3 regions of the Aeribacillus sp. FSL K6-1121 genome follow, and region 1 is predicted to be linked to each of the others. Evidence: predicted binding sites of a transcription regulator. Region 1 holds the regulator's gene; each other region holds the start of a gene.
What was found. Region 1 encodes LexA, which represses DNA repair genes until DNA is damaged. Its sites were predicted from a motif close to CGAACATATGTTCG; they were not measured.
Positions count from the first base shown of each region.

Region 2: the regulator LexA is predicted to act here: its motif matches at 3,898-3,911, upstream of NSQ61_RS03315 (Y-family DNA polymerase).
Region 3: the regulator LexA is predicted to act here: its motif matches at 1,923-1,936, upstream of uvrB (excinuclease ABC subunit UvrB).

Region 1 is NZ_JBBOPS010000001.1:1,126,598-1,137,321, reverse strand. It holds gene NSQ61_RS05705 (cytochrome c biogenesis CcdA family protein) at 1-528, opposite strand, end outside; gene NSQ61_RS05700 (YneF family protein) at 850-1,068, opposite strand; gene sirA (sporulation inhibitor of replication protein SirA) at 1,155-1,586, opposite strand; gene tkt (transketolase) at 1,700-3,709, opposite strand; gene NSQ61_RS05685 (DUF896 domain-containing protein) at 3,781-4,011, opposite strand; gene NSQ61_RS05680 (YneB family resolvase-like protein) at 4,087-4,737, opposite strand; gene yneA (cell division suppressor protein YneA) at 4,756-5,070, opposite strand; gene lexA (transcriptional repressor LexA) at 5,230-5,853, shown strand; gene gdhA (NADP-specific glutamate dehydrogenase) at 6,183-7,562, shown strand; gene NSQ61_RS05660 (lysophospholipid acyltransferase family protein) at 8,298-8,882, shown strand; gene NSQ61_RS05655 (LOG family protein) at 8,966-9,547, opposite strand; gene NSQ61_RS05650 (aldo/keto reductase) at 9,645-10,577, opposite strand.
Region 2 is NZ_JBBOPS010000001.1:642,658-653,381, reverse strand. It holds gene NSQ61_RS03335 (class I SAM-dependent methyltransferase) at 1-569, opposite strand, end outside; gene NSQ61_RS03330 (iron chaperone) at 969-1,340, shown strand; gene NSQ61_RS03325 (iron chaperone) at 1,363-1,734, shown strand; gene NSQ61_RS03320 (YolD-like family protein) at 2,218-2,547, opposite strand; gene NSQ61_RS03315 (Y-family DNA polymerase) at 2,586-3,842, opposite strand; gene NSQ61_RS03310 (SDR family NAD(P)-dependent oxidoreductase) at 4,182-4,976, opposite strand; gene NSQ61_RS03305 (MBL fold metallo-hydrolase) at 4,977-5,945, opposite strand; gene proC (pyrroline-5-carboxylate reductase) at 6,271-7,107, shown strand; gene namA (NADPH dehydrogenase NamA) at 7,237-8,262, shown strand; gene rnz (ribonuclease Z) at 8,525-9,454, opposite strand; gene zwf (glucose-6-phosphate dehydrogenase) at 9,632-10,724, shown strand, end outside.
Region 3 is NZ_JBBOPS010000001.1:2,435,020-2,445,743, forward strand. It holds gene uvrB (excinuclease ABC subunit UvrB) at 1-1,854, opposite strand, end outside; gene NSQ61_RS11945 (CsbA family protein) at 1,980-2,210, opposite strand; gene NSQ61_RS11950 (hypothetical protein) at 2,584-2,877, opposite strand; gene NSQ61_RS11955 (ROK family protein) at 3,364-4,251, opposite strand; gene NSQ61_RS11960 (heavy metal translocating P-type ATPase) at 4,399-6,477, opposite strand; gene NSQ61_RS11965 (PadR family transcriptional regulator) at 6,692-7,012, shown strand; gene chrA (chromate efflux transporter) at 7,014-8,186, shown strand; gene NSQ61_RS11975 (ArsR/SmtB family transcription factor) at 8,847-9,155, shown strand; gene NSQ61_RS11980 (cation diffusion facilitator family transporter) at 9,170-10,081, shown strand; gene NSQ61_RS11985 (flavin-containing monooxygenase) at 10,103-10,724, shown strand, end outside.

The sequences.
Region 1 (10,724 bases):
TACTGCAAAGCCTAGCACATATGCTGTCATATACAGAACTCCAGAACTAGGATTGGTTGCCGCTAAACCGATTACTACCATAAGAATTGGGCCCGTACATGGAGTCCATCCAGCTGCAAACGCCATACCAATCAGAACAGATCCAAGAAATCCGGCTGGACGATTTTTGAATTCAATCCTTCTTTCCTTCATTAAAACATCAGGTTGAAAAACACCGAGAATAACAAGTCCAAAAAAGATAATGAGGATCGCTCCTATTTGTCTTATCAGATCTTGATAGTTCAAGAAAAAGTTTCCAATCAAGGATGTGCCGAATCCCATTGCGATAAAAATGGCAGAAAAACCAACTAAAAAAAAGAAAGTATGTAATAAGCTTCTTTTTTGCAGCATAGCGTTTTCAGTTTTCAACTCATTAACCGATACCCCAGTTATATACGATAAAAAAGCAGGATATAAAGGCAAGCTGCACGGAGAAATAAACGATAAAAAACCTGCTCCAAATGCTAAAAACACATTAATTTCCGACATTTTGCTGCTCCTTCCAAAAGATTTACCTCCATCCATTCTAACAGATCATTGAATAAATGTTTAAAAGAACGTTTGACATTTTCCGCACATTATTACAATGAACCTTCTCCCGCCATGAATAACATATTCTCACAACTTCTTACAACGAAAAAAGAATTAATCTTACCTTGAGAAAGGAAAGACTAATTCTTACTTCACAATTCCGTATAAAACAACGCATATATTAAATAGTATAGATAAAAATTACATGATGTCAAAAAATATGATTGGTCATCATGAACTAATTTAATGAAAAATCATTCAATAATGCCTGAAACGAAATTATTTTAATTGATTTTGCATCGCTTTCATCATTTGATTGATTTTCTTCTGGGACGGTTTCATTCCCATTTGCATCATCATCATTTTCAACATTTGTTCGTTAATAGGTGGATTTTTCTTCAAATAATTCATCATATACTTTCGAGCGATAAAAAAGCCTAGCGCTACGCCGGCAAGTAATGCCAGAACAGCGATTAATATCGCCAGCCAAAGTTCCATCTTATTTCCTCCTTCATGTTGTCTATCATACAGTGTACTAAACCATATGACATTATACAATATTTCATTAGCAAATTTCCGCAACTTTAGACAAATTTTCTTTCTTTAATCGGACTCAGCCACCCGTATCGTTCATTTGTAAAATCCATGGCAAAAAAATAAGGATCAAATTTTCCCAATATATCAAAAAACAATAACTCACCGTCAAAGCTGCCGGTACAAATCATTTCAATATACCGTTCCTTTAAAACCATAGTAGCTTGTCCTTTTTGATTTTCCATTTGGATGGCGTGAATCGATGATACCTTTTGATAATGGTTTCGGTGAGACAAGAATGACTGAAGCAGCAAATCTATTTCTGAAATGGGAATGGCTCTTGAAATATAATTGACTTGCCTTTCCAATTGTTCAAAAATAGGATGCGTTTTCCTTGTCCAAAAAAATTCTTGATATAACTGAAAAATTTTCGATTCCCTATGATAAAAATGCTCAGCAAATTCCTTTTTTATCAAATACAAATAAAAGTGCCTCATGCGCTCACCTCATTGTTACATTCCTTTTTTGCTATTATAAAGCAAGGAATGTAAAAGGTTTGTCTTATGGTGGCGGATAGAGGCACTAATTTTGGCGATTATTTCCGAACTAATTCTTTTACTTTTTCGACAACATTTTCAACAGTAAAACCGTACTCGCTTATAATTTTTTCCCCAGGTGCAGATGCTCCAAACTTGTCGATAGCTAAGATTTCACCTTCAGATCCGACATAGCGCTCCCAGCCAAGCGAAGATGCCATTTCGATCGCAAGACGCTTCGTTACGCTGCTAGGAAGAACTGATTCTTTATAATCTTTTGATTGCTTTTCAAAACGGTCCCATGACGGCATGCTGACGACTTGCACATCAATTCCATCAGATGCAAGAATTTGTTGAGCTTTAATAGCTAATGCTACTTCTGAACCTGATGCAAGTAGAAGAGCATCCGGTTGATCCGATTTCGCCGGTGAAATGACATAAGCGCCTTTTGCAACACCTTCTTCAGCATTTTCTTTCGTACCTTTAATAGTTTCTAAATTTTGGCGCGTTAATACTAATGCAGTCGGTGTTGATTTAGATTCCAGCGCAGCCTTCCACGCAGCTCTTGTTTCATTTCCATCAGCTGGACGAATGACAGAAAGATTCGGCATTGCTCTCAAAGAAGCTAATTGTTCAATCGGCTCATGTGTTGGTCCGTCTTCTCCAACCGCTATGCTGTCATGAGTGAACACGTAAGTTACAGGGAGATTCATTAATGCTGCTAAACGAATCGCTGGCCGCAAATAGTCAGAGAAAACAAAGAACGTTCCGCCAAAAACACGTAAACCTCCATGCAGAGCCATACCGTTCAATGCTGCTCCCATGGCAAACTCTCTGACACCAAACCAAATGTTTCGTCCGCTGTAATCTTCCGCAGAAAAGTCTCCTGAACCTTTTATTGTCGTTTTGTTTGATCCAGCTAAGTCTGCAGATCCCCCAAAGAAATAAGGAACTTTTTCAGCTATTGCATTTAATACTTCTCCAGAAGAAGAACGGGTTGCAACGCTTTTTCCTTCTTCATAAAAAGGTAAAGATTGATCCCAATTTTCTGGCAATTCACCATTGATTGCTGCCTTTAACTCTTTTGCAAGTTCAGGATATTCTTTCTCATACTTTTCAAACAAATTATTCCATTCAATTTCTTTCTGCTTTCCACGTTCTTTTACATTTTTCTCAAAATGCTCATAAACTTCTGCTGGAACATAGAAATCTTCTTCAAATGTCCATGCATAGGCTTCTTTTGTCAATTTTGTCTCTTCTGGACCTAACGGCGAACCATGAACGGAAGAAGTGCCTGCTTTATTCGGCGAACCATATCCGATTGTTGTTTTTACTTCAATTAATGTCGGTCGTTGTTCATCCAATTTGGCTTCTTCAATGGCTTTCGAAATCTCTTCAATGTTGTTGCCGTCCTCAACGCGCAGCACTTGCCAGCCCATAGATTTAAAGCGCTCTTCTACATTTTCTGAGAATGATTTATTTAAATCCCCATCTAGGGAAATATCATTCGAATCATAAAGAACAATTAATCGTCCAAGCTTCAAGTGACCAGCTAAGGAAGCTGCTTCAGAGGAAATCCCTTCCATTAAGTCACCGTCACCGCAAATGACGTATGTGTAATGATCAACAATATTGTATCCTTCTTTATTGTATGTAGCTGCTAAATGACGTTCTGCCATCGCCATTCCAACGGCCATTGCTATTCCTTGGCCTAATGGTCCAGTTGTTGCGTCAACGCCAGGTGTATGTCCGTATTCAGGATGTCCAGGTGTTTTGCTTCCCCATTGACGAAACGATTTAATATCATCCATGGAAAGATCATAACCCGATAAATGAAGCAAGCTGTAAAGCAGCATCGAACCATGTCCGGCAGATAAAACAAAGCGATCTCGATTAAACCAATTAGGGTTTTCAGGGTTAATGTTCATAAATTTCGTCCACAGCGCATAAGCCATTGGTGCGGCGCCCATTGGCATTCCAGGATGTCCGGAATTCGCCTTTTCAATCGCGTCAATGGATAATGTTCGAATCGTCATGATGGATAAATCTTGAATGGAATGAGTCACCATTATCATCCTCTCATCTGTATTTTCAGTTTATAATCTTATCTTTATTGTTGCAATAAGGCAACACCCATCCGTTAATGCAGCCTTTTATTTTTAAATTTTTTCAATTTTTCCGGTGTAACATCATTACCTTTCGGATCAATCACTGTAACATTTTTTAAGGTGTTTTGAAAATCCCGACGAAACGCCTCTAAATATTCCTGCCTTAATTGCTGCTGCTCAAGCTTTTCCTCTTGCGTCAGTCCTTCTGACTTAGACTTTTTAGATAGTTCATTAATACGGTTAAGTTTTTCTTTTGAAATCATAAGCTGAACCCCTTGTATATTTTTGCCGCGCTCTTTTATCATACTAAATGCAACCACTAATGACAACAATTATTGCTATGATTCTCCTTTTTCTGACAAAAATTGTTGATATCTGCGATGGACAGTAGCTTTTGAAACGTCATAGCCGAATCCTCTTAACGTTGCCGCTATTTCTGAAAATGTCAGGCCGTTTTTCCGCAATCGGTCAATCTCCTCGATCGGAACTTCTTTTCGCTCTCTTTTATAGGAAGAATTTCTATTCTTTAAATTTTTTTCAGGCCTGTACCCATTTTGTATAGCTCTCAACATTCCCCGCTTTATTTTCAAATTATGAATTTTTCGTTGATATTCTTCGACAATTCCTATGATTTCAAGCACCATCGTGTCTGATTCAGACAGTTCCATCTCCCCGCGATGGGCAGCGGTGAAAATTTTCACACCTTGTTTCAAAATGGAATGGACAATGGCGATTTTGGCATTCCCTCTGCCAATTCTTGTTTCATCCTGTATTAATACCGCTTCAATATCTTTCTCCTCAATCAATTCCAGCAGTTGAAAAACCCCTTCACGATCAACATCATACCCGCTCGCTTTTTCTTCTATCACTTCAACAACTTCCATACCGTTTTCAGCTGCGAGCTTTAACAGCTCGTCCTTCTGTCTTTTCAAAGATGTTTCCTGCTCATCTTTTTCAGTGCTGACTCTTGCATAAACGACTGCTCTCATGTTAAATGCTCCTTGCGGTTATTCTTTGTTTGCCAAATATTCAGCATTGTAGTATTTATTTTTTTCAATCGGAATGACGATTGTTTCCCCCGGTTTTACAACAAGGCTTTGGAGATTGTTTCGCTCCTGAACCCATTTAACAAACTCTGAATGAGACATATTGTCATATTCTTTATATTCATCAGCGATTTTCCACAAACTGTCCCCTTCCTTCACTTGAACCTCCAAATAATGATCGAGCTCTTCCCTTTCTCCAGTATACGAAATCGCCAAAACTGCCGCCATGATGACAAGGAAAAAAGAAACGATGTAAGACCATGATAATTTATCCATATAGAACCGCCCCCTGAAACAGAATATTTGTTCGGTTTTTTGTTTTTAAGTATAAAAGGGAACACATGTTTCTGTCAAGCAAATATTCGAACTTACGTTTGCTTTTTTGGAAAAATCATGCTATAATCGACACAAATTGATATGACTGAGGTGCTTGACATGTCAACAAAATTATCTAAGAGACAACAAGATATTTTGAACTTCATTAAGGAGGAAGTAAAAAAGAAAGGATACCCTCCCTCTGTAAGAGAAATCGGCGAAGCGGTCGGTCTTGCCTCCAGTTCAACTGTTCACGGGCATTTAGCAAAGCTTGAGAGCAAAGGACTGATTAGAAGAGACCCCACAAAGCCGAGAGCCATTGAAATTTTGGACGATGATGGCAGCCACCTTCTAACAAACAATGTGATCAACGTGCCGGTCATAGGAAAAGTGACGGCTGGTATTCCGATCACTGCCGTTGAAAACATCGAAGAATATTTTCCGCTTCCGAATCATATTGCATCAGGTGATGATCAACTTTTCATGCTTGAAGTAGTCGGAGAAAGCATGATCGAAGCAGGCATTCTGGACGGAGATTTAGTTATTGTCAGACAGCAGCAAACAGCCAATAACGGCGACATCGTTGTCGCGCTCACAGACGACAATGAAGCGACCGTAAAAAGGTTTTTCAAAGAAAAAGACTTTATACGGCTTCAGCCGGAAAACCCAACAATGGAACCGATTATTTTAAAAAATGTGACAATACTCGGAAAAGTGATCGGGCTATACCGTTCCATACACTGAATATTCGATGTCTCAAAACAGGTGAGGCATCCTTTTTCTTTTTATAAAATTTTCAAAATTCCCTCTCTTAGCGATGTTAAATTTTTAAAAATGTTTTCTAATCAATATGTATGCAGACAAGCTAGATTCAATGAAACAAATTTCAGGCGCCTTCTCCGTGCCTGCATGCAAAGCTATTATGCAACAATTCTCAACAGTCATTGTTTTTTGATTTATTTTGTTGTAGAATTTTTTATTGTAGATTTCGCTTCCTTAGCCAGTGCCGGGATGATTTACTGAATTGTTTGAATTCTTCTAACTGCTTAAATTTTAGGTATAGGAGAGGTGCTATGAATCAATTACTTATGAAACAAAGTGAACTGGAAAATGCAAAGCAATATGTCAATGAAGTATTTCAATCCGTGCAAGAAAAAAATCCGAATGAGCCTGAGTTTCTTCAAGCTGTAAAAGAAATATTTGACTCGCTTGTGCCTGTATTTGCTCAACATCCTACATATATAAAGCACGGAATACTTGAAAGAATTGTTGAGCCGGAAAGATTGATCATTTTTCGCGTTCCATGGGTGGATGACGAAGGAAAAGTGCGTGTAAACCGCGGATTTAGAGTGCAATATAATAGTGCAATTGGGCCATATAAAGGAGGCTTGCGCTTTCACCCGACCGTCAACGCCAGCATTATTAAATTTTTAGGATTTGAACAAATCTTCAAAAATTCATTGACTGGGCAGCCGATCGGCGGAGGAAAAGGCGGATCTGATTTTGATCCGAAAGGTAAATCAGATGGGGAAATTATGAGATTTACACAAAGCTTTATGACAGAGCTTTACAAACATATTGGACCAGATATTGACGTTCCTGCCGGTGATATTGGAGTTGGCGCAAGAGAGATCGGATACTTGTTTGGCCAATATAAAAGAATACGCGGCGGATTTGAAGCTGGGGTGTTAACCGGAAAAGGCATTGGGTACGGCGGAAGCTTAGCGAGAACCGAAGCGACAGGTTATGGAACTGTTTATTTTGTTGAAGAAATGCTTAATGACCATGGATTAAGCTTCAAAGGAAGCACAGTTGTTGTCTCTGGTTCTGGGAACGTTGCCATATATGCGATTGAAAAAGCAACACAATTAGGTGCAAAAGTTGTCGCATGCAGCGACTCTGATGGCTACATTTTTGATAAAAATGGAATTAATCTTGAAACGGTTAGAAGGTTAAAAGAAGTTGAAAGAAAAAGAATTAAAGAATATGTAAATGAACATCCTCATGCAGAATATTATGAAGGCTGTTCCGGAATTTGGTCCATTCCATGCGATATTGCCCTCCCATGCGCTACTCAAAATGAAATCGATAAAAAAGCAGCTGAACTCCTTGTTTCCAACGGACTCAAAGCTGTTGGAGAAGGCGCCAACATGCCGTCTACATTAGAAGCGATCGACGTGTTTTTATCAAACAATATTCTTTTTGGACCTGCAAAAGCTGCTAACGCAGGCGGAGTTGCTGTTTCAGCATTAGAAATGGCTCAAAACAGCGCAAGATTGTCTTGGAGCTTTGAAGATGTCGACGCAAAATTACGTGATATCATGAAGAACATTTACCGAAATTGCGTCAACGCTGCAAATGAATACGGCTGCTCCGGAAATCTTGTCGTCGGCGCTAACATTGCAGGATTTAAAAAAGTCGCTGATGCAATGGTAGAACAAGGAGTCATTTAAAAGATAGAAAAATGGTCATTTCCATCATTTATTCTTTATAGTGAGTAAACATATATGATAATCGCTAAAGCTTTACCTAACCTGCTTTGGCGATTCATCATGCTCACTATAATACCCCATCTTAACTTGAGTGAATAGAAATTGACATCACACCGATCCAAATTCACTCTTCTTTATTTCCACGATTGGATCAAATTTTTCTCTATCAGTGTATCCCATTCAATGAGAGAATTGAAGTTTTATGTCAGATTATCTTACATATTTTTTTACGCTGATGCCTGGACTGATTGTCTCTTGCTTTTTAATTAAAAAAGACAGATTGCGCTGATGTTCGTTTTTCTGCTTCTTCTCTTCTTTACTCTCAATATTTTGTATCATTAAGTATAAAATTTATAGAAACAAAGTAACTGCTATTAAAATTGATTTTTCCAATTAAAACATTTTATTATTGATGTGGTTGCCCCTTTTATCCAGCGCCAACAACCTTCAGCACAAATACTTGTTCATCTAAAAAACACCGAATACGACCCGCCCTTCCTCCAAATGAAACGGCGGTATTTTCACTGACTGACTTTGGATAAGACGATTCGTTGACGATGTACTACCGACTTTACATGCATCACGTAAAAATGCTAAACTGAACGCAGACAAAATCGACATGCGCCCTAACCGAAAATACAGATCTTTTGCAACGCAAACATATTTCTGGAAGTCATTCGGGGGGGGGGGAACAAAATGATTTATCATTTAGCAGGAAAACTTGCAATATTGATCATTAAAATTTTTAGTTTGCTAGAAGTCAAAGGCAAGCAGCATATTCCGGCAGACCATCGTTTTATTGTTACATGCTCTCATCGCAGCTGGGTAGATGTAGTCTTGCTCGCCGCAGCACTTTTTCCAATTCATGTCCATTATATGGCCAAAAAAGAATTGTTTCAGAACACGCTCATAGGTTGGTTTTTGAAAAAGATGCATGCTTTTCCAGTTAATCGTGAAAATCCTGGACCGAGCGCACTAAAAATTCCTTTGAAACTGTTAAAAGAAAATAAAGTTGTTGGAATTTTCCCGAGCGGCACAAGAACAGACGAGGAAGTTCCTTTAAAAAGAGGCGCGGTTACAATTGCGATGAAAGCCGGCGTTCCCATATTGCCTGCAACCTATCATGGTCCAAAAAGTTTAAAAGATTTTTTTGCCGGGAAAAAAGCTGTCGTTGCATTTGGCGAACCAATCTATTTAGAGAAAAATGCAAATCAAATTGATGATGCGCTTCAACAGCTTGAACATAAGCTGAAAGCTCTTGAAAAAAGCATAAACGACTAAACATTGACGTTTCTGATCAGCTTGTCATTTTTAGACAAACTGATCAGAAAGCTAAAGGCGAAGTAAAGTTCTGATATTTTCATTTATCGATCTAGTTCGATCCACTTATTTGTCTTCAAAGGCGGTTTGTACGCACGAAGTTTATCTATTAATATAGAGGGATTGTCTGCAAAAATCATAAACTGTTTATGCGTTTCAGGCATGAAGCCTCCCTCTACCGCATTCTCAATCATCTGTTTTACCGGCGTGTAATAGTCATCGATATTTAACAACGCCACAGGCTTTTCATGAATCCCAAGCTGCCCCCAGCTAACCGCTTCAAATATTTCCTCAAAAGTACCATAGCCTCCGGGAAGAGCAATGAACGCATCTGAAAGCTCTCCCATTTTTGCTTTCCGCTCATGCATATCATTGACTTCATAAAGCTGAGTGAGATGCTTGTGGACAACCTCTCCTTGAAATAAATTCGTCGGCATAACGCCCAATACGGTGCCTCCTAACTCTAATACGGTGTTTGCAATCACTCCCATCAGACCAATGCTGGAGCCTCCATATACGAGCTCAAGCCTGTTTTTTACCAATTCTTCTCCCAGTTTGATAGCTGCTTCTTTATACTTAGGATTTGTTCCCGGATTCGATCCTGCAAAAACACAAACACGTCTCATATTACCACTCCTGCTTCTTCTCTAAACGTTCTGACGAATGAGAAAGTCCTATTAAAAGCTGTGAATGGGATATTTCCATCACAGCTTTTTTACAAAATTATTGAAAAATCTGACTGATTTTCTCTATTTCTTCCTTTGTTAACTGGACATCTAACGTTTTTAAATTGTCAAGTACCTGTTCCGGCTTCTTCGCACCAGGGATGATCGCATCGATGGAATCGACCGTTAAATACCATGCTAGCACAACGTGAGCAATTTCAGCATTTTTCGCTTCTGCGATTGGACGCAATTGCTCGACTTTTTCGAGATTACGCGCAAATGCTTCCCCTTGAAACAAAGGATTTTGTGCACGTGAATCATTGAACTTCGCATCTTTCGAATATTTTCCGCTTAATAGACCTGAGGCAAGTGGAAAATATGGTATAAACGATATTCCATTTTCCGCTGTGTAAGGAAGCAAATCTTTTTCTGCTTGTCGTTTAAATAAGTTATATTCGGACTGAATTACATCGACATACCCATCTTTGTTCGCTTCCTTTAATTGTTCGAGCGAGAAGTTCGATACACCGATCGCACGAATTTTCCCTTCATCCTTAAGCTTCTTCAATTCACCGACAGCTTCATCCTTCGGTGTCGTTTCGTCCGGAAAATGAATGTAATATAAATCTATGTAATCCGTTTTTAAGCGTTTCAGGCTGCCCTCGACCGACTCGCGAAGGAAATCGGGAGAGTTATCAAGAACAACTTTTCCGTCTACAAATTTGTGAGCACCTTTAGTAGCAATGACTACTTCATCACGACGGCCAAACTCCTTGACGACTTCACCGATAATTTCTTCCGAACGCTCAGGACCGTAATAAAATGCCGTATCCAAAAAATTTATTCCATGATCCAAAGCTGTACGAACGATTTCTTTCCCAGTTTCATCGTCAAGGTTTGGAAAAATGTTGTGCCCGCCAACAGCATTTGTTCCAAGTCCGATTGGGTTCACATATATATCGGTCTTGCCTAATCTAGTCTTTTTTGTCACAATATTTCAACTCCTTTCATTTACATTATAACAAATTCTATCAGAAAAATCAGTTTTTTAACTAATAAGCTATTAAATATTATTATGGCTTTATAAATGAAATTATGAAAGGATTCTTTTATTCATTTTCAAGCAGCAGTTGCTCGA
Region 2 (10,724 bases), 480 kb from region 1:
AATGCCTCTTTCATTACTTCTGTTTTATTTCTTTCATCTTTAACTTCATGAAATGTTAGACAACTTACAATTATATCGAATTCATCATTTTTAAAAGGCAGTTTTGTGGCACTTGCTTTCAGAAAATTTATTCGATCAGAAACCCCTTCAATTTCAGCGTTTCGTTGGCATTGATCTTTCGAATATTCCCAATCGTCGCCCCAATAATCAATTCCAGTTAATAGGGACTCAGGAAAAGCCTTTGCAAGTTTAATAATCAGTGAACCGCTGCCTGTTCCTATATCCAGTATTTTTCCTTGCCCATCCCAATTCACCTTGGCAACAATTAAGTCATGTATTTTTGACTGATAATTTCCCCCAAATGCTGCGAATTGGTAATAAGAATAAGAAAGGATAAATGTAATATAAATTAATGGTAACGCTATAATACCTGACAAAACTCGCAGATATAAATTAATAGGTAAGAATGTCAACAAAATGAATAAAAGTGAAAAAAGCAAAAAAATTAGTAGTTTATTCATTCGAATCCAAGTTTGATACCTAGCATTTGTTTTCAAGTTATCAGCCATCCTTAAATCATAAACTGATTACCGTAGCAATTCGGTCATTGAATTGCTACGGCTCGTGTAGTTGACTAGCGAAAAGATACAGCATAAATTAAACTAATATTCATTTAATTTGGTGCTGTATCCTTTCCTTTAGTTTAAGTAAATTGTTTCACAATATCATTGTTTTATCAATCTTTATTATAATTTGCTTTAAATGATCGAACCTTTTTTAACTCTACATTCGGATGGAAAATTTCAAACTAATTTGCATTTTAAGCCATTTTGACTATTCAGGTTGTAAAATATATAGTGGAAATAGGTGTTGTTTAAGAACTTGTCTGAGCGGTTCTGTGAGGAGTTTTAACGACGAATGGGTTTGAGGAACTTCTCTAAACGATTTTTATTTTAGGAGGAAATAACATGGAAGTTTTTGCAAAATATTTAGCAGGTATTGATAACCCCGACCACCGCGACCGAACAGAGGAAATTTTGGCGTGGGTTGCTAATAAATTTCCAAATTTAGAACCGCAAATCAAGTGGAACAAACCCACGTTTACCGATCACGGCACATACATCATTATGTTTGCCGCAGCAAAGAATCATTTGAGCATTTTACCCGAAGAAAAAACAATGGTGCATTTTGCCGATGAAATCGCCCAAGCTGGCTACAGCGCTTCTTCACGCTTGTTCCGAATTCAATGGTCTGAACCAGTTAATTACGAATTGTTAGAGAAAATAATTGAATTTAATATCAAGGATAAGGCGGAGAATTCGAATTTTTGGCGGAAATAGCATAATATCGAAGGAGGAAGACATGGAAGTTTTTGCAAAATATTTAGCAGGTATTGATAACCCCGACCACCGCGACCGAACAGAGGAAATTTTGGCGTGGGTTGCCAATAAATTTCCAAATTTGAAGCCGCAAATCAAGTGGAATACGCCAATGTTTACCGATCACGGCACATTTATCATCGGCTTTTCCACAGCGAAGCATCATTTGAGCGTTTCACCTGAAGAAAAGACAATGATGCATTTTGCCGATGAAATCGCCCAAGCTGGCTACAGCGCTACCAAAGGCTTGTTTCGAATTCCGTGGAATGAGCCGGTAAATTACGAATTGCTGGAGAAAATGATTGAATTTAATATTCAGGATAAAGCAGACTGTTCAACTTTTTGGCGGAAATAGAATAGAATAGGATAGCCCTTAGAAAGCCTGTGAGGGCTTCTGAGAGGCTTTAAGAAGTTGATAGCTACAAAAACGCTTTTTCATGCCCCAACACTCTTGTTGTGGACGCCCTGACACAGCTAATGTCAAAGCTTTTTTAATAAGTGTAAATTATTACAGGAGCTAAGAAAATAATTCTCTTACTTATTCCAGAAAATGACCCTATAGTGGCAGAGTGAAACTTAATTGTTTTTTGTTAACCGTGAATGTCACTTATTCACTAACGGGTGCTTTTTTAGTGAAAGAAAAATTAATTGATTTTAAGATTGAGATCATGTTTTAGTTATTCCATATAGGGCGCCGATGGTAGAGTAGCAAAAAGCCCAATTTCTCAAATTTTTAGAAATTGGGCTGTTAATTATCGTCATTTTCTAAGCGTTGTAAATCTGCATTTTCCTGACCTTACGCTACCCCTATTAAGTTTGTATTTCTAATGCTGTTTTCTTAGTATTGCTCAATTTCAATAATATCTCCTAATTTTAAAACATGTTTTTTAGTCAAGTAATCAACAATTCGTAATTCTCTTTTTAGCTGATCGATATAATGAATATTGCCGACAAGCTTCTTTATTTCACCTTTTTGATAATAGGTGAATTGTAGAGTAATGTTCTCTTCCATAGCCTCACAGATAACTTCATTAAATTCTTCATATTTTTGTTCATCTAAAACCGGTTTTTCGACTTTATCTAAACTTTCATTGTATTTCCTTAGTAATTTCACATGCTCGGGCAGCATCATAGCTGTCCATTTTATGCTTCCACGATCCTGAATCATTGTTTATCCCATCCTTTGCTTTCTTTTCTTCATATTCGTTACGCATAATGCCCGCCGATCAGCTTGTTGCGGTGAAGACTCGTTCCTGCCTTCGTATACGAAACAGCGCGCAGCAGTGCATTGGAGCCGTGCTTGTTCCGAATCGCATCCATTACATATCCTAAACGATGCTCTTTTATGCGGTTCGGCCTAAACAAATCAAGCTGCATGCCGCTGTCTTTTTCCACGTTGGAAAGAGAGATGGAAATTTTTCTGACTGTCTTCCCCTCATAAAAACGATCAAACAGCAAAAGGCAGGCTCGATAAAGATCCATCGTAATATTTGTTGAGACATCCATCGTTTTGGAACGGTAAAATCCTCCTCCGCCTTCCTTTTGGCTGTAGCCGATTCCAAGGCTGATTGTTCTCCCCGCCATCCGGTGTTCCCTCGCTCTTTTTGCCACTTCCTCGCACATTTCTAAGATGACGCATTTCACCTCTTCGGGGTCCGGATAGTCGCGAAGCAATATTTGATTTTTTCCAAAACTGATTTGCCCCAGCATAATCGGAGAGCCTATGTCGGAAAGATCTATTCCCCATGCGTGGTAATAAAGCTGATTCCCCATGACGCCGAACTTCTTTTCAAGGAGCTCTAACGGATAATTTGCGAGCTGACCAACTGTAAAAATTCCCATTCGATTTAACGTTTTTTCAAGTCTTGTCCCAATCCCCCACATCTTACGCAACGGCTTGATGCTCCACAGCTTCGTTTTGACATCATCATACGTCCATTCCGCTATACCTTTCTTTTTCGCCTCCAAATCTAGACAAAGCTTCGCCATCAATATGTTTGGACCGATCCCAACCGCGCATGGGAGAGAAAATTCATTTCGTAAATCTTCCACAATTTTTTCGGCCAGACTATGCGCATCCCCCCAAAGTCTTTCTGTTCCATCCGCAGTAATAAAACATTCATCTACGCTGTAAACATGAATGTTTTCTTTCGGAACATAGCGGTTCAGCAGCCGAGTAATTTCAGCAGAAATCCGTAAATACGTCGCCATTTTCGGAGTGATGAGGCGGATGCGGGGGTCGTTTGGAATTTGAAATAAGCGGGATCCGGTTTGAATTCCGAAATCTTCCTTCAGTTTTGGTGAAGCGGCCAATACAATGCTTCCTGTCCGCTCTTTGTCCCCAACGATAGCAATGTGGGCTGTTAAAGGATCAAGCCCAAGTATGACCGCCGCACAGCTCGCATAAAAGCTTTTCATATCGATGCATAATATATGCCGGTTTGGAAACGATTCATAATTCATTCCATCATCCCCTCATGAGAATGTATGTTCGGTTTTATTTTATTTTTATTGTATGGGAATATACGTTCGGTTTCAATGGGAATTTGCGCCATTTTTCGCGGTACAAAAGGAGCATAACAACGAAGTACGGCATCGAAAAACAGATATTAAGCTTGGAAAGCTTATTCAAAATACAGCCGCGTTTTTTAGAAGATTTAAGTTGGAGACAAATCGGTGAAAGAGCTGAATTTTTTATCAAAATAAAAAGACGCTTGACGCGCCTTTTCAGAAGTGAGAGCGGAGATTTTAGCGAAAAGTCCGCCTTCAGCTTTCTGTTCATTTCCTGCATCATGCTCCCGGTCATTTTTGCCGAAACAAATTTCCGGCAACTTTTTCAAATAGGGAGGGCATGAGACGATAAACAAGCCCGCCAAGCTCCATCCAAACAGGCATATTAATTTCCCGTTTATTTGTCAGCATCACGCTCACGATTTTTTGTGCAACAGCTTCCGGATTAAGCATCCAGCGTTGGACGTTTTTCACATAATCCCCTGACGTATCGGCAAGATTGAAAAAATCCGTTTCAATTGGACCCGGATTGACAGATGTTACAAAAATCCCGCGGTCCGCCACTTCCATCCGCAAGCTGTTCGTAAAGCCTAAAACAGCATGTTTTGTAGCAGAATAGATGCTTGATTTCGGAGTAGCTATTTTGCCAGCCTGAGAGGCGACATTAATAATATGCCCTTCCCGTTGGGCCAGCATCATCGGAAGAACCAGCTTTGTCGCAGCAATTAATCCGAACACATTTACTTTAAACATTTGCTGCATCTCTTCGAATGTTGCTTCCTCTGCATTTCGAAAAATACCAAAACCAGCATTATTGACTAAAACATCCACTCGGTCAAAATTCTCTGTGATGTCCGTAAATACTTCGGAAACTGCGTCAAGGTCACTGACATCCAGTTCGTAATATGTACAAGAAATAGAGTGAGAGGCTTGAAGCTCATCCGAAAGTTTCTTGAGACGATCCTTCCTCCTAGCCAGCAAAACTAAATGTCCACCGCTTTCTGCAACGATCCTTGCGATTTTTTCCCCGATCCCGCTCGATGCCCCCGTAATAACTACCAATCGATCTTTAAGCCGCGAATTCATTTATTTGTCACCTCTTCGTTGCGCGGAAAAAAGTAAAACGCCATTTTCTATTCTTTTGTTAATTTTTCCATATTGTTCTAAATAATCAAGCTGAGCAACAGTTTCTGATATAGCAAATAAAAGCTCTTGTTGATAAGCAGCCGGAAAAAGAAGCTTGCAAAGAGCAAACACCGTCATTTCCTGTTTTTCTAAATGCTTTAATACGGTGAGCGCGCGTTCATGCTGTTTGTCTAAACGGTTCCGAATCAACAGGTGAGGATCGAAAAATTCATCTTTATGACCCGGAAAGACAACAGAAATCGGAATATGCAAAAGCTTTTTCAAAGATTCATTATATTGCAGCTGAGGTTTTGGACGCTCTTTTCCTTCATACGGCATTTCAAGAACAGGATTGGAGGAAATGGTTTTCAGCAAATGATCGCCGCCGATCATTCGGCAGTCTTCCTCATTGTACAAAACGATATGGCTTTGGGCATGTCCAGGAGTCTCAATGACTGTAAACCCAGGCATCCCGTCTATTTCATCTCCTTCTTGAATGGAGGAGGTCAGCGGATGATTGCGTGGATATAAGGAAAGATCAAGATGATCTAAGTGTGACGCAAACGACTCCGGGACAGCAAACTGCTTCAATAATTCTAAAAAAAATTCCTTTTGCCGATCAAAAAAACGCACATCATGAGAAAGCCAAGGAGCAAGCAAACGATGGCCCAAAACACGAAGATCGCCATCAAAAAAATCGAGCAAACCGATATGGTCAGGATGATGGTGGGTAAGAATGACTTGCTCAATATCCTCAGGCACAAGCCCTATTTCCTTCAGCTTATGTTCAAAAACTCTCCACGCTTCCTCCGTTTTCATCCCTGCATCCACTAATGTCAATGCGTCCCCTTTTACAACATACACGTTCACATCTTTAATCGGATAAGGTATAGGGATCGTTATTTTATAAATTGCATCTTTGCTGAACATTTTTGCAAACCGCCTTTAATTTTTTAATATAACTTATTTTACACATGATAAATCAATTTGTCATTTTATTCGAATAATTCATAAGTATACTTGACAAGCCGTAGGAACTGATAAAAAATTAATTCTACAACGCTTTTAGAATTTAAGGCAGGGAAACATTTCATCATACAAGCCCATCCAAAGCATGCACTTCTGTTGCTTAACAGATGAATAGTAAAACGTTTTCTCGCTACCTTTCCCACTGAATCTCTTCTCTTTTAAACTAAGTTTATAGGGAAGAAGTTCAAAAGAAACATATAAAACGATCAGGAAGGAGTCTCTTTTTATGTACAAGTTTGGATTTATCGGAGCCGGATCTATGGCGGAAGCTATTATATCCGGATTGATCAACGGGAACAAGTGCCGGAGAGAAGAGATCGTTGTGACAAACCGTTCCAATGAAAAGCGGCTCGAGGAGCTGCAAAAAACATACGGCGTCACGATGACAAAAGATAAAAAGCATTTGTTTGACAACACAAAAACGATTTTTTTCGCGATGAAGCCGAAGGACGTTGACGAGGCAGTAAAAACAGTCCGCGAATACGCAACAGAAAACCATCTTGTTATTTCCATGCTCGCAGGCGTTTCAACGAAAGCAATTGAAACATTATTCAACAAACGTATTCCCGTCATTCGAGCAATGCCAAATACGTCCGCTACCATCAGACAATCAGCAACCGCCTTGGCACAAGGACAATATGCAACGGATGGTGACCTGTCAGCAGCTGTTGAACTGTTTCAATTGATCGGAACAGTTGAAATTGTTGAAGAAGACAAGCTCGATGCCGTCACAGGACTGGCAGGAAGCGGACCAGCCTATATTTATTACATAGTAGAAGCAATGGAAAAAGCAGCAGAAGAAATCGGTTTAGAAAAGTCCATGGCGCGCTCCCTCATTGTTCAAACACTTTATGGGGCAGCATTAATGTTAAAAACGTCTGACAAAGAGCCGTCTACTCTAAGAAAAGAAATAATGAGCCCAGGCGGCACAACTGAAGCCGGCTTAAGCGTCCTAAACAATCATCACGTAGATGAAGCTATTATAAGCTGTGTGAAACGGGCAGTCGAACGGTCAAAAGAATTAAACAGCGCTTTGGAGGAAAAACTGGTGAACGAACAATAATCTGAAATCGGACTCGGGTTCAGCGAGCAACACTGAACCCCTTTTTTATATTTACCAAGCAGATCATATGACAAAAATAATCATAATTGCTAAAATTTTAAAGGAAATATTTAGGGAGGCGAATAAAAGATGAAAGACCGATTATTATTTTCTCCATTTACGATTAAAGATGTCACATTGAAAAATCGAATTGTCATGTCGCCGATGTGCATGTACTCAGCCGCAAATAAAAAAGGATTTCTTGAAGATTTTCATTTCACACATTACATTTCAAGAGCGGTGGGACAGGTGGGCCTCATCATTCTTGAAGCAACAGCTGTTTCGCCGGAAGGCAGAATTTCTGAATTGGACCTCGGTATATGGGAAGATGACCATATTATAAAATTGGCTGAACTTGTGCAGCAAATCAAATCATACGGAGCGAAAACAGGCATCCAGCTTGCTCATGCAGGAAGAAAGTCAAATGTGAGCGGAGACATATTCGCCCCATCTTCAATTCCTTTTGATCAAAACAGCCGTACACCGAAAGAACTGACAAAAGAACAAATAAAAGAAACGGTTGAAAAATTTCAATTAGGAGCAAAACGAGCTAAGGACGCAGGCTTTGATATCATCGAAATCCATGCAGCCCACGGTTATCTCATTAACGAATTTTTATCTCCGCTATCAAACAAGCGCAATGATGAGTACGGAGGAAGCTTAAAGAACCGCTACCGGTTTTTAAAAGAGGTTATCCAAGCCGTAAGGAAAGTGTGGGAAGGCCCGTTGTTTGTCCGTGTTTCCGCCAGTGACTATGTTGAAGGCGGATCGACGATAAATGATTACGTACAAATTGCTAAATGGCTGAAAGAGGATGGTGTCGATTTGATTGATGTCAGCTCAGGAGGGCTTGTCCCGGCAAATATAGATGTTTATCCCGGGTACCAAGTGCCATTTAGCGAAAAAATCAGACAGGAAGCAAACATCAAAACAGGGGCAGTCGGCTTAATTACTTCACCTTTGCAGGCGGAAGAGATTTTAAAAAACAACCGGGCGGATCTTATTTTTGTCGCCCGCGAATTATTGAGAAATCCATATTGGCCTTACCATGCAGCTAATGAACTAAACGCAAAAATTGAATCGCCGATACAATATGAACGCGGATGGCGCGTATAAAAGAAGAAGCTGTCTCAAAAAAGCCTTTTGAGGCAGCTTTTGTTTGCATATTGCATTTTCCAAAGCATACAGTGAGTGTTGAATCAACATATAATTCTTTCATTGCCGCAACCGAAAAAATTTTGAAAGTTCAGAGATTCTGCAAGAATCATGTCGACGATTTTTTTGCCCGATTATAGGACTAAATATGCCTGTAGACGATTCTTTTATTCTATGTAAAAAAGGCGGCGAAAGTTTCATTTTTGGCATCCCATACCATTTTCTACTTTTTAGGAATTGGGACACATAAAAAATCATGGGCAAGGCTTGCTTCTGGAAATACAGCCCTTGCTTCAGCAAGAAGCATTTGACAATCCTCTTCGCCTTGATATCGCGAGCTAATATGCGTCAGCCATAACGTTTTTGCGTTTGCCTCTAAAGCAATTTGCGCTGCTTGAACTGTTGTCGAATGAAAATAATTGTAGGCCAAAAGCTCTTCATCCTTTGCAAATGTCGCCTCATGCACTAAAACATCCGCATCCTTTGATAATTCGACGCTTTGCTTGCAATATCTTGTATCACCCAAAATCGAAACAATCCGTCCTTTTTTGACAGGACCTAAAAAATCTTTTCCATTCAAAACTCTTCCATCAGCAAGTTGGACTGTTTCGCCATTTTTTAATTTTTTGTATATAGGTCCAGGTTTTACTCCAATTTCTTTTAATCGATCCGCTAAAAGTGTTCCGGGCAGATCCTTCTCTATAATCCGATAACCGAATGAAGGGATGCCGTGCTCCAATTTCTTTACCTTAACGATGAATTGATCATCCTCAAAAACGGTTTCATCGTCAAATATTTCTTTTGTAATAAGCGGATATTTAAGATGAGTAAAGCTTAACTTCAAAGTTTGTTCCACAAATTCTTTAATACCGGGAGGACCGTAAATTACGAGCGGGCTCTCGGCGCCATGAAAGGATCTTGTTCCTAACAAACCGGGAAGTCCGTATATATGATCACCATGCAAATGCGTAATAAAAATTTTTTCAATTTTTGCCGGTTTGATGTTCGTATATAAAATCCGGTGCTGTGTCGCCTCGCCGCAATCAAACAGCCAAATAGAACCGCGTTCTTCAAGCAATTCAAGCGCAATGGAAGACACATTTCGATGTTTGGCCGGCAGACCAGCACCTGTTCCTAAAAAATAAAGATTCAACGTTCGCTCCTCCAAATGTCTTTTTATCTGTTATTATAATACATTCATTCAATATTTAGCAGAAAAATCAGCAAATATTATTTGCGTTACAGTACGTTTACCTTTAAAATTAAATATTTGAACGGGTACATATTTTTAGCAAAATTTATAGCAAAACGATAAAGTGAGGTACGTTCAGTGAATACAATCCAGTTACCAAAAGCAATCATCATTATATTCGGAGCAACAGGAGATTTAGCGAAAAGGAAATTATTCCCATCCATTTACCGTTTATATCAAAGCGGTAAGATCAGCGAAGAATTCGCGGTCGTTGGCGTGGCAAGAAGACCATGGACGAACGAAACGTTCAGGGAAAATGTTAAAGATTCCGTTGAAAATGCAGTTTCCGTCAACAGCGATCTAACATCCTTTACTTCGCATTTTTATTATCATCCGTTTGATGTATCGAACCAGTCTTCGTATCACAGCTTAAAAAGCTTACTTTCCGACTTGGATGAAAAATATCAAACGGAAGGGAACCGAGTCTTTTACTTGGCGATGGCGCCTGAATTTTTCGGAATCATCGCTAACAATTTAAAAGAGCACGGTTTAAAAGATACAAACGGATGGACAAGACTTGTCATTGAAAAGCCGTTCGGCCATGACCTAGCTTCCGCCCAAAAATTAAACGATGAAATCCGCGCCGCATTCGATGAAGAGCAAATTTACCGAATCGACCACTATTTAGGAAAAGAAATGGTGCAAAATATTGAAGTCATTCGATTTGCCAATGCGCTTTTTGAACATTTATGGAATAACCGTTTTATTTCCAATATTCAAATTACTTCAAGCGAATCACTCGGCGTGGAAGACCGGGGCAACTATTATGAAACATCCGGTGCGCTCAGAGATATGGTGCAAAACCATATGCTGCAGATGGTGGCCTTGCTTGCGATGGAACCGCCAATTAAATTAACGACTGACGAAATTCGTTCCGAAAAAATTAAAGTGCTTCGTGCTTTACGGCCAATTCAGGAAAATGAAGTCGACAGCTATTTTGTAAGAGGCCAATATACAAAGGGAATAATTAATGGAAAAGAGGTTATCGGCTACCGAGAAGAAGCAAATGTAGATCCCGATTCCAATACAGAAACGTTTGTGGCCGGAAAGATTTTGATTGACAATTACCGTTGGGCAGGCGTTCCTTTTTACATTCGCACAGGAAAGCGGATGAAAGAAAAATCAACAAAAATTGTTGTCGAATTTAAAGATATTCCAATGAACCTATACT
Region 3 (10,724 bases), 1.3 Mb from region 1:
CATTTTGTTCAGCTTCACAGCCTTTTCCGTTTTATATTCTGCTTCATCTTCCGCTGCATATGTCGCCCTAATTACATCGCGAATATCTTTTTGAATCGTTTTTGGCGTAATGCCATGTTGACGGTTATATTCCTCTTGAATCGCACGACGCCGTTTTGTTTCGTTTATGGCGATTTCCATCGATTTTGTGATTGTATCAGCATACATAATGACATGCCCGTTTGCGTTCCGAGCCGCCCGTCCGATTGTTTGAATAAGAGAACGTTCCGAACGGAGAAATCCTTCTTTATCTGCATCCAAAATTGCAACGAGAGAGACCTCCGGAATATCAAGCCCTTCCCTGAGCAAATTGATCCCGACCAACACTTCATGTTTGCCAAGCCGCAGGTCGCGGATAATTTCAATGCGCTCGAGCGTTTTAATTTCGGAATGGAGATATGTCACCTTAATCCCGATTTCCCGCAAATAATCCGTTAAATCTTCCGCCATTTTTTTCGTTAATGTGGTCACAAGCACCCGCTCATTCCGTTTAACCCGCTTTTGAATTTCGCCGATTAAATCGTCTATTTGCCCTTCAACAGGTCGGACGTCAATGGTTGGATCTAAAAGTCCAGTCGGGCGGATAATCTGTTCGACAACAACCGGCGTATGCTCCAGCTCATACGGCCCAGGGGTGGCAGAAACATAAATGACATGTTTCATATGCTTTTCAAATTCCTCAAATTTTAACGGACGGTTGTCAAGTGCTGAAGGCAAACGGAATCCATGATCGACAAGCACTTGTTTTCTCGCCTGGTCGCCATTGTACATCCCGCGGATTTGCGGAATCGTCACATGCGACTCGTCAATGACGATCAAAAAATCATCTCCAAAATAATCTAAAAGCGTATAAGGAGTCGAACCGGGCGGTCTTAATGTAAGGTGACGGGAGTAGTTTTCAATCCCGGAGCAAAAGCCCATCTCCCGCATCATTTCTAAATCATATCTTGTCCGTTGCTCGAGGCGTTGCGCTTCCAAAAGCTTTCCATTCTCCCGCAGTTCATGCAGCCGTTCCTCAAGCTCCTTTTCAATATTAGCAATGGCGATTTTCATTTTTTCTTCTCTTGTCACAAAGTGTGATGCCGGGAAAATCGCTACATGCTCCCGCTCTCCAATAATTTCGCCTGTCAGCGCATCAACTTCACGGATACGGTCGATTTCATCTCCGAAAAATTCCACGCGGATACAATGTTCATCGCGCGAAGCAGGGAAAATTTCCACTACATCCCCGCGCACGCGAAAAGTTCCCCTGCGAAAATCTACATCATTTCTTTCATACTGCACATCCACTAAACGGCGCAGCAAGTCATTGCGCTCGATTTCCATTCCTGTGCGAAGACTAACGACCAGCTCACGATATTCTTCTGGCGAACCTAAACCATATATGCAAGAAACGCTTGCGATAATAATAACATCTTTCCGTTCAAACAATGCAGAGGTGGCCGAATGTCTTAATTTATCAATTTCATCATTAATGCTCGCATCTTTTTCAATATACGTATCTGTTTGCGGAACATACGCTTCCGGCTGATAATAGTCATAATAGCTGACAAAATATTCAACTGCATTGTTCGGGAAAAATTCTTTAAACTCGCTATACAGCTGTCCGGCAAGCGTTTTATTATGGGCAATGACCAGCGTCGGTTTGTTCACTTCTTTAATCACATTGGATATCGTAAACGTTTTGCCAGTTCCAGTTGCACCTAACAATGTCTGATGTTTTTTTCCTTGCCTGATTCCCTCCACCAGCTCTTTGATAGCTTTCGGCTGATCTCCTTGAGGCTGGTAATTTGAAACTAATTCAAACCGATCCATGGAACATCCTCCAATTCAGAAACTTATATTTTATTTTAACATATAATCAGGCTGAATCACCAAAAATACGAACTGACGTTTGATTTTCATAGACAATAAAAACCTGTCAATCGTGTTGAACAGGTTTAAGTAGATGTTTTCTTATCCTTTTTCATGCTTCTGGCAGCGATAAAACCAGCTGCTAAGCTGGCTACATCCAAAATGGCGATATAAATAGTATCCATATGACCTGCAAAATAAGAGGCAATTAATAAACCAGCCGTCAACAATGTCCCAACGACATGACTATATGTAACTCTTGTGAAAAATAAGACAAGCAAAAAAGGGGCGAATGCGGCAAACACAAGCTTGATCATAAAAAAACCTCTTTTCGTCAACGGTTATACATTTATTATATTGAAGCCCTCAAAAAGCTTTCAAGCAAAACCACAAAAGAGAAGGGAAAAATAAGCCAATGCAAAGAATAAAAAATGATGCGATGTATAGCGGTCAGAAAACCTAGGATACAGGGGAAATAGTTGAAATCGATGAAGTCAAAATAAACGAATAGAAATAGCTTTATGATTATATTTAAATGCAATAATGAAGCTCATAGGCTAAAAAATTCGCCTTTATGAAAGCAACTTTTATACTATATTTACTTTTTTCTTACGGTCACCCCCTAAGACTACCCTAAGCATATAAAAAAGCATCCAATAGCCGCCTTTTTTCACTATTGGATACTCTTTCTTAATCTTGAGATAGATAAAACAAATGATCTAAATTTACATATGAAATATCGTATTCAGAATTTACTGCATGTAATATTTTTTGATAATCTTCCACCTTAAGATCTAGTGGTAGATTTTCAAACAATTCTCCATTTACATGAAAATCCAGTATTAATGCACAAAAATCTTTACCATCAACTAAATCCATTGCAAACTCTCTAAAAATATCTGCATCTTCTTCATTTAACTGTTCATCTGACAATACATAGATTTTTATTACATTTTGAAATTGTTGAATATCCTCTTCATTCATGTATTTATAAAGGTCTTCTTAATCCCCGATAATAAGATATCCCATAGACATACTGTTTTTAAATAATAAATAAATTTCTAAATCCCTAAGTCTAATTTGTCTTTTTTAAGATATATAATTTAATTGATTCTCCCTCTAAATGTAGAGATGTTTAATAATTATTTAAAGATTAAAAAATATTTTTCAATATTCGTTTTGTTTCAGCATATACATTGCAATACTCCTGAACTCCACTTATCAAAAAATGAATGCTTCCAGCCACCTAAACTTAATCATCTCAGCTGTAACATAAAGAGCTGTTAGGTCACCGAGCAATATCTTGGATCAATTCTCTTTAGCATTAGTTTTAGCTTTATCTAATTCTTTTTGGTTCTTAACTGCATTCTTGAAAGTTTCCTTTTCTTGTACACATTTTTTGTATGCCTGATTTTATTTTATGGCTTGGGTTATCTGTAACGATTATTTGCCGATAAATGTTCTTGAGCTTTATTTTTGATTATTCTCCAAAAACGCCTCATATGCTAAACCGATTGCTCCGCAAAGTCCCGCATTATCCCCTAATCCGGGCGGAACAATATAATCTGCAATGTTTTCTAGCACCACTTCATGGCGAACATAACCGTTTAATAAAGCTTGAACATTTTGATGTATAAGGGGGAACAATTGCTTTTGTTTGGCGACTCCGCCGCCAATTATTATTTTTTTAGGCGATAAAACGAGTATAAGGTTGGCAATTCCTTGTGCAATATAGTACGCTTCCAAATCCCATACTTTCTCATTTTTTTCTAATTCTTGCCCCTTTTTTCCCCAGCGTTTTTCTATAGCAGGACCGGATGCCATTCCTTCCAAACAATCTTTGTGATACGGACAATTGCCGGCAAACGAATCTTCAGGATGGCGCCGAACAAGCATATGCCCCATTTCCGGATGGATTAGCCCGTGTACTAGATGTCCTTCAGAGATGGCACCGACTCCGATCCCGGTACCGATCGTCATATAAATGCAGCTATTCAGACCTTTCGCAGCCCCCCATTTCATTTCCCCGAGCGCTGCTGCATTGACGTCTGTATCAAAGCCAATTGGAATAGGGAATTCTTTTTTTATCGCTCCGACAAGATTTGTATTCGCCCACTGTAGCTTCGGAGTAGATGTTATGTATCCGAATGTTTCGCTTGTGCGATCTAAATCAATCGGACCGAATGAACCAATTCCAAGTGCTTTAATATCTTTATCCCGAAAAAATTTGACCACTTGTTCAAGCACTTCATCAGGCGTTGTCGTCGGAAAAGAAGTCCGCTCGATAATATTTCCGTTTTCATCTCCAATTCCGCAGACAAATTTTGTTCCGCCCGCTTCAATTGCACCTAAAAGCATTTCACAATTCCTCCCATGATTTTGTCCATAATGTTATGTCCAATTTTTCATTAGCGGCAGGTTGTCAAATTAATAAGATTATAATAAATGTCATTATGTTTATGGAAGAGAAATATTAAAAAATGCAAGAAAAAAGGCGATCAGCCATTAGCTGAAAGCCTCATTTAGAAGTTTTTTATTTCGTTCCCATAAAATCGTTAAACTAATGAGGGTCACTAAAACAGTCGCCCCCATATCCGACAGAATGGCTATCCAAAGCGTAAGCCAGCCTGGAATCGTCAGCAGCAGTGCAGCGGCTTTTAAACCTAGAGCAATCCCGATGTTTAACTTGATGATTCTGTTCACTTTTTTGGCAGTTGAAATAGCATCAGGTAGCTTTCCTAAATGATCTTGCATTAAAACGATATCAGCCGTTTCAATTGCGCTGTCTGTTCCTTTTCCCATTGCAATGCCTAAATCAGCAGCTGCGAGCGCAGGCGCATCATTAATACCATCTCCGATCATTGCCGTTTTTCCTGAGAGAGACAGCTCTTTTACCTTTTCCACCTTTTCTTCCGGCAGAAGGTTTGCAAAATATTCACTTAAACCAACCTTTTTCGCCACTTTTTCAGCAGTTTTTTCGTGGTCTCCTGTCAACATGACAGTTCTCTTCACACCTGTTCGGTGAAGCATGCGGATCACCTGGCTGCTTTCCTGTCGAATTTCATCCGCTATACCGACCATACCGAGAACGTTTTTGTCATCTGAAACCAAAACGATTGTTAGTCCTTCCTGTTTAAAGGCCTTTATGTCTTCCTTTACATTTTCGCTGAGCGAAAGATGTTGAATCGTTTTTTCATTGCCGACACGGTATTCCTTCCCGTCTATCTCCGCTTTTATTCCCTCACCTGATGTTGCAACAACGGAGTGAGCCTCCAAAAGGGAAACGTTTAACTCATCTATTTTTTTCATAATGGCTTTAGCGATCGGATGAGTAGAGGATTTTTCAATTGATCCGATGATGCTCCAAAAAGAAGGATCATATTCTACAAACTTCTCTACATAGGGCTCCCCTTTTGTCAGTGTTCCTGTTTTATCAAAAGCTATTATTCCAATTTTCCCTAATTGCTCTAAATAAACCCCGCCTTTTACAAGAATGCCTTTGCGTGCATTTCTCGTGATTCCTGAAACGATAGCAATGGGAGAGGATAAAACTAATGCACATGGACAGCCGACAATTAACACTGCCAATCCTTGATATAAAGATGTTCTCCAATCAACTCCTAAGAAAAGCGGCGGAATAAAAATAACGACAAGAGAGATAAGCATGATCAAAGGAGTATAATATTTCGCAAACTTATTAATGAATTGCTCAGTCGGCGTTTTTGTTTCCTGCGCTTCTTCAACTAAATGCAAAATTTTCGCTAGAGACGATTCTTCGTAAGGCTTTGTTATCCGAACTTTCAAAATTCCTTCATTATTAATGCTTCCGCCAAACACTTCATCTTTTGCTTCCTTTTCAACAGGGAGAGATTCTCCAGTAATGGCCGCTTCATTAACTGAGCTTTTCCCTTCCACCACTATCCCATCCGATGGAATTTTTTCACCGGCTTTGACAAGAACAATATCCCCTGCCTTGATGTCATGAATGGAAACTTTCTTTTCCTGGCCATCTATAACAATCGTAGCTTCATTCGGCGCAACTTCTAAAAGCGATTCGATAGAACGACGGGCCTTTTCCATTCCCAAGCCCTCTAAATATTCGTTCACTCCAAATAAAATGGCAACAACAGCACCTTCCTTCCACTCTCCAATGCCAAAAGCTCCAATCAAAGCAATTGTCATAAGGGTGTCAATATTAAATTTCAATCGAACGAGGTTTTTGGCCCCTTTCAAAAATGTTTTATATCCGCTGATCACCGTAGCAATTATATACATTGTAACAGCGGCGGATGGTGATAATGTTTTTTCGAACACAACAGCAGCTATAAAAGCTAAAACCGAGAGCAAAACGAGCCACAATAAATAAGAATGTGTATCTTCATGTTTATTTTCTTCCTCAATATAGGCCCCATCCGATGCTAAAATTTTTTTGACTTTAGCAATATTAATTTCTTCATTGACATACAGTTTGCTAGATTGAAAATTTAATTTTGCATTTTCTCCATATTCAAGCTTTTGGATTTCCTCTTCCAGATTCTTTGCGCAATTTGCACAAGACAATCCCTTTACCCGATACTGAATCATTCTCTAATCCTCCAATGAAATAGAGTACACATTGCAGTATACAGTATATGTGTTTATATGAATAAGTGTTCATATTTTATATGTCCATTTTATGAAAAGACAATTCAATTGTCAAATATTTTCGTAAATATAATTTTGACATGTACATATGAATAACCTTACAATATTAATGTTATCGAAATTCGATATCGATTCTCAAAATGGGGGGGTAAAAATGGAAGATAAAGTGTTGCGCAAGCTTTTTCTCGGTTTTATACATATTCATATTTTACATCATGCAAGCGAACATCCTATATTCGGCTTGTGGATGCTTGAGGAACTGAAAAGTCATGGCTACAACATAAGTGCAGGGACTCTTTATCCGATTCTCCACGCAATGGAAAAGGACGGACTGTTGGAAAAAACAGAACAAAATGTAGAAGGAAAAATACGAAAATATTATACAACTACACAGAAAGGGAAAGCCGTTCTGAAAGAAGCCCGGACGAAAGCGTACGAGCTTTTTAAAGAAATACATAATGAAGGTGGGGGATAACATGAAGGAATCAAAATGGAAAACGCTGTTCGAGATATTTGCCATTTCCACAAAGCTTGGATTGACCTCATTTGGGGGGCCAATCGCCCATTTAGGATATTTTCATGAAGAATATATTCGGAGAAGAAAATGGTTGGATGAAAAGAGCTATGCAGATTTGGTTGCTTTATGCCATTTTTTACCCGGACCTGCCAGCAGCCAAGCCGGGATCGGCATCGGTCTCATGCGGGGAGGAATATTAGGCGGACTTTGCGCCTTTATCGGCTTTACGTTTCCGTCTGCAATCGCACTGATGATCTTTGCTCTTATTCTTAAAGAGTTACATATTGTTGATGCCGGCTGGATTCATGGCTTAAAGATTGTTGCTGCTGTTGTAGTCGCCCATGCTGTTATTGGAATGGCACAAAAACTTGCCCCTGACCTAGGGAGAAAAGCCATCGCATTAGGCGCGCTAGTCGTTACTTTATTATGGCAACATGCTTTTTCCCAAGTTGTCGTCATGTTGCTAGCGGCTTTTATTGGATTTTTATTATATAAAAAAGTAGAAGAAGATACCCAGACTTCGTTGCAGGTGCCGATTTCAACACGATTTGCCGCAAGCTGTTTATTGTTATTTTTCGGGCTTCTCCTTTTCCTTCCTTTATTAAAAGTGTGGACTTCTTCTTACTGGATCGGCTTGTTCGACAGCTTTTACCGCTCTGGATCTCTCGTATTTGGGGGAGGACATGTGGTGCTCCCGCTGCTTGAACAGGAATTTGTTCCAACAGGAATGTTAACAGAAAAAGAATTTTTGGCTGGTTACGGAGCAGCACAGGCAGTTCCTGGTCCTTTGTTTACATTTGCTTCTTATATTGGAGCGGTCATGAATGGATGGGCTGGGGGATTCGTTGCAACTTGCGCCATCTTTCTTCCGGCAATTCTGCTCATTTTTGGTACATTACCGTTTTGGGGAAAGCTTCAAAGCAATTCAAAGATTAATGGTGCGTTAATGGGCATACAAGCTGCTGTCGTCGGAATTTTAATTGCCGCTTTTTATGATCCGATCTGGATAAGCTCCATTAATCGTCCGATTGATTTTGCTTTTGCTGCAATTTTATTCAGTATGCTCGCTTATTGGAAGATAGCTCCATGGATCATCGTCTTAACGGGCGCCATTGGCGGCTTGTTCTTGTAAAATTAGATCTGCTGACACAAAGATCCTTCAGGTTTCATTTGATATGATCCCTCTTATGTAGACCTGTCTACCATAAGAGGGATTCCTTTACGGCTAAACCGGACAAAGTATGCCCTTTTCCGACATTGTCTGATCTGGCAGAAGCTGCTATTCATGCCCGGCTTCACCCGTTCCTGTATGAAGGCTAGCCGACAGCGTGAATTAACCAAGTTAACGTTTAGGCAAGGCTGTTCAAGAACGAGAGGTTATCTTTGCTAGTCAATGATTAAAATAAACATATTGAGATGCTCAATTTCCATGCTTGGCAGCTTCTCAAAAAGATAAATGAATCGACTTCTCAATGATTGCTCGCAAGTACCCTGAAATGTCTTTATACGATCAATTTAGAACATTCTCTCCAGCTGCAATCTACTTTGAAGCAATCATCTTTTAAAAACTGCTTCATTTATCTCATTGCTAATGTCACTTTTAAAGAGCTCTTAGATTTCTTAAGCCCACTGAAAATGCCTCAGAACTAGTTGACCGTATTTCCAATCTGAAAGGTTCCCTCCTCATTATGTACTGTTAAACAGATTTCCTAAACTTGACAAAAAACAGAATGCAAAATACAATAAAATATGAACATATGCTCATATATAATAAAGAACGAGGGAATTATGAATGAAGACGGAAGATCATTCTTTCTTAAAACCTGAAACAATTGAACATATATCGCAAATATTTAAGGTGTTAGCCGATCCTACTCGAATTAAAATTCTTTATTTGTTATCACAAGAAGAGTGCAGCGTAAATCATATTGCCGAAGTGTTGGAAATGTCTCAATCAACAGTTTCCCATCAGCTTAGTATATTGCGAAATCTTAGACTTATTAAGTATCGCCGTGAAGGAAAAACACTGATTTACTCCTGTAATGACGAACACGTTTTTTCATTATTAAAACAAGCCATTGATCATTCTGAACATCAGTAAGGAGGCATTTGGCCATGAACAGCCATCACCACTCTCACGACCATCACGACTTTAACAGGGAAAACAATAAAAAAGGACTTATAATTGCACTGCTCATTACTGTTGGAATTTTGCTGTTAGAGTTTTTCGGGGGGTTAATGACAAACAGTCTGGCCCTTCTTTCTGACTCTGGACATATGCTTAGTGACGCCAGTTCGCTTGCTCTTAGCCTAATTGCTATATGGTTTGCGGCCAAACCAGCCTCCCCAAATAAAACGTATGGCTTTTATCGTTTTGAAATTTTAGCCGCTTTGTTTAATGGAGTTACCTTGTTTGTTATCGCTGGATTTATCATTTGGGAAGCTGTTCAGCGTTTTTTCAATCCGCCGACTGTAGCAAGTGGCTCGATGATGTTGATTGCGTCTATTGGTCTTTTTGCTAATCTTTTAAGTGCCTGGGTGTTAATGAGAAAAGGTGATGTGAAACATAATGTCAATGTTCGCAGCGCTTATCTACACGTTATCGGCGATGCTTTAGGCTCTGTCGGAGCCATTGCTGCAGGATTCATCATGTGGCTCTTTGGCTGGTATATAGCAGACCCTATTATTTCCATTTTAGTTGCTTTATTAATATTAAAAGGCGCTTGGGGAGTTTTGAAGCATAGCATACACATTTTGATGGAAGGAACGCCCGTTACCATTGATCAAAATGAAGTGAAGAAAGCCTTAAAAAGTATTGAAGGTGTGAAGGATGTTCACGACCTGCATATTTGGACGATTACATCAGGTTTAGATTCACTAAGCTGCCATATTTTAATTGAAGATCATCAAGACAGTCAAAAGGTGTTACAAGCTGCCATTCACATGATTGAAGAAAAATTTAAGATTTTGCATACAACCATTCAAATTGAAACCTCTCAAATCCATCATGGAAAAATGAAAGTCTAGCTTTTTTCGGAGTTGATTGAAATGGGACAAAATGTTGATGTTCTTGTAATCGGTGCTGGCCAAGCAGGATTAGCGATGGGGTATTATCTAAAGCAACACGATATATTATTTGCCATTGTCGGCAAGGAAAATCGAATCGGAGATGTTTGGAGAAATCGTTACGATTCTTTAGTGCTTTTTACCCCTCGATCGTTTAGCTCCTTGCCAGGAATGGTCTTAAAGGGTGACCCGGACGGATATCCAACTAAGGATGAAATAGCCGATTATTTAGAGGATTATGCTCAAAAATTCGAATTACCTATTCATCTGAATACAGAAGTCATTTCTCTTCAAAAAGAAAATGAGATTTTTAAAGTGACAACCAACCATAGGAGATATATGGCAAATAAAGTGGTTATAGCAACAGGGCCTTTTCAAAAGCCTTATCTTCCACCATTTGCCGAAAGCTTATACGATCAAGTGTATCAAGTGCATACATCCGGCTATTTGAATCCATCTCAATTGCAAGATGGCTCTGTTTTAGTAGTCGGTGCAGGAAATTCTGGAGCGCAAATTGCAGTTGAATTGTCCGAAGACAGAGAAGTTTATTTATCAGTAGGTCATAAAATGAGATTTCTTCCACTTGAAATTATGGGGAAAAGTA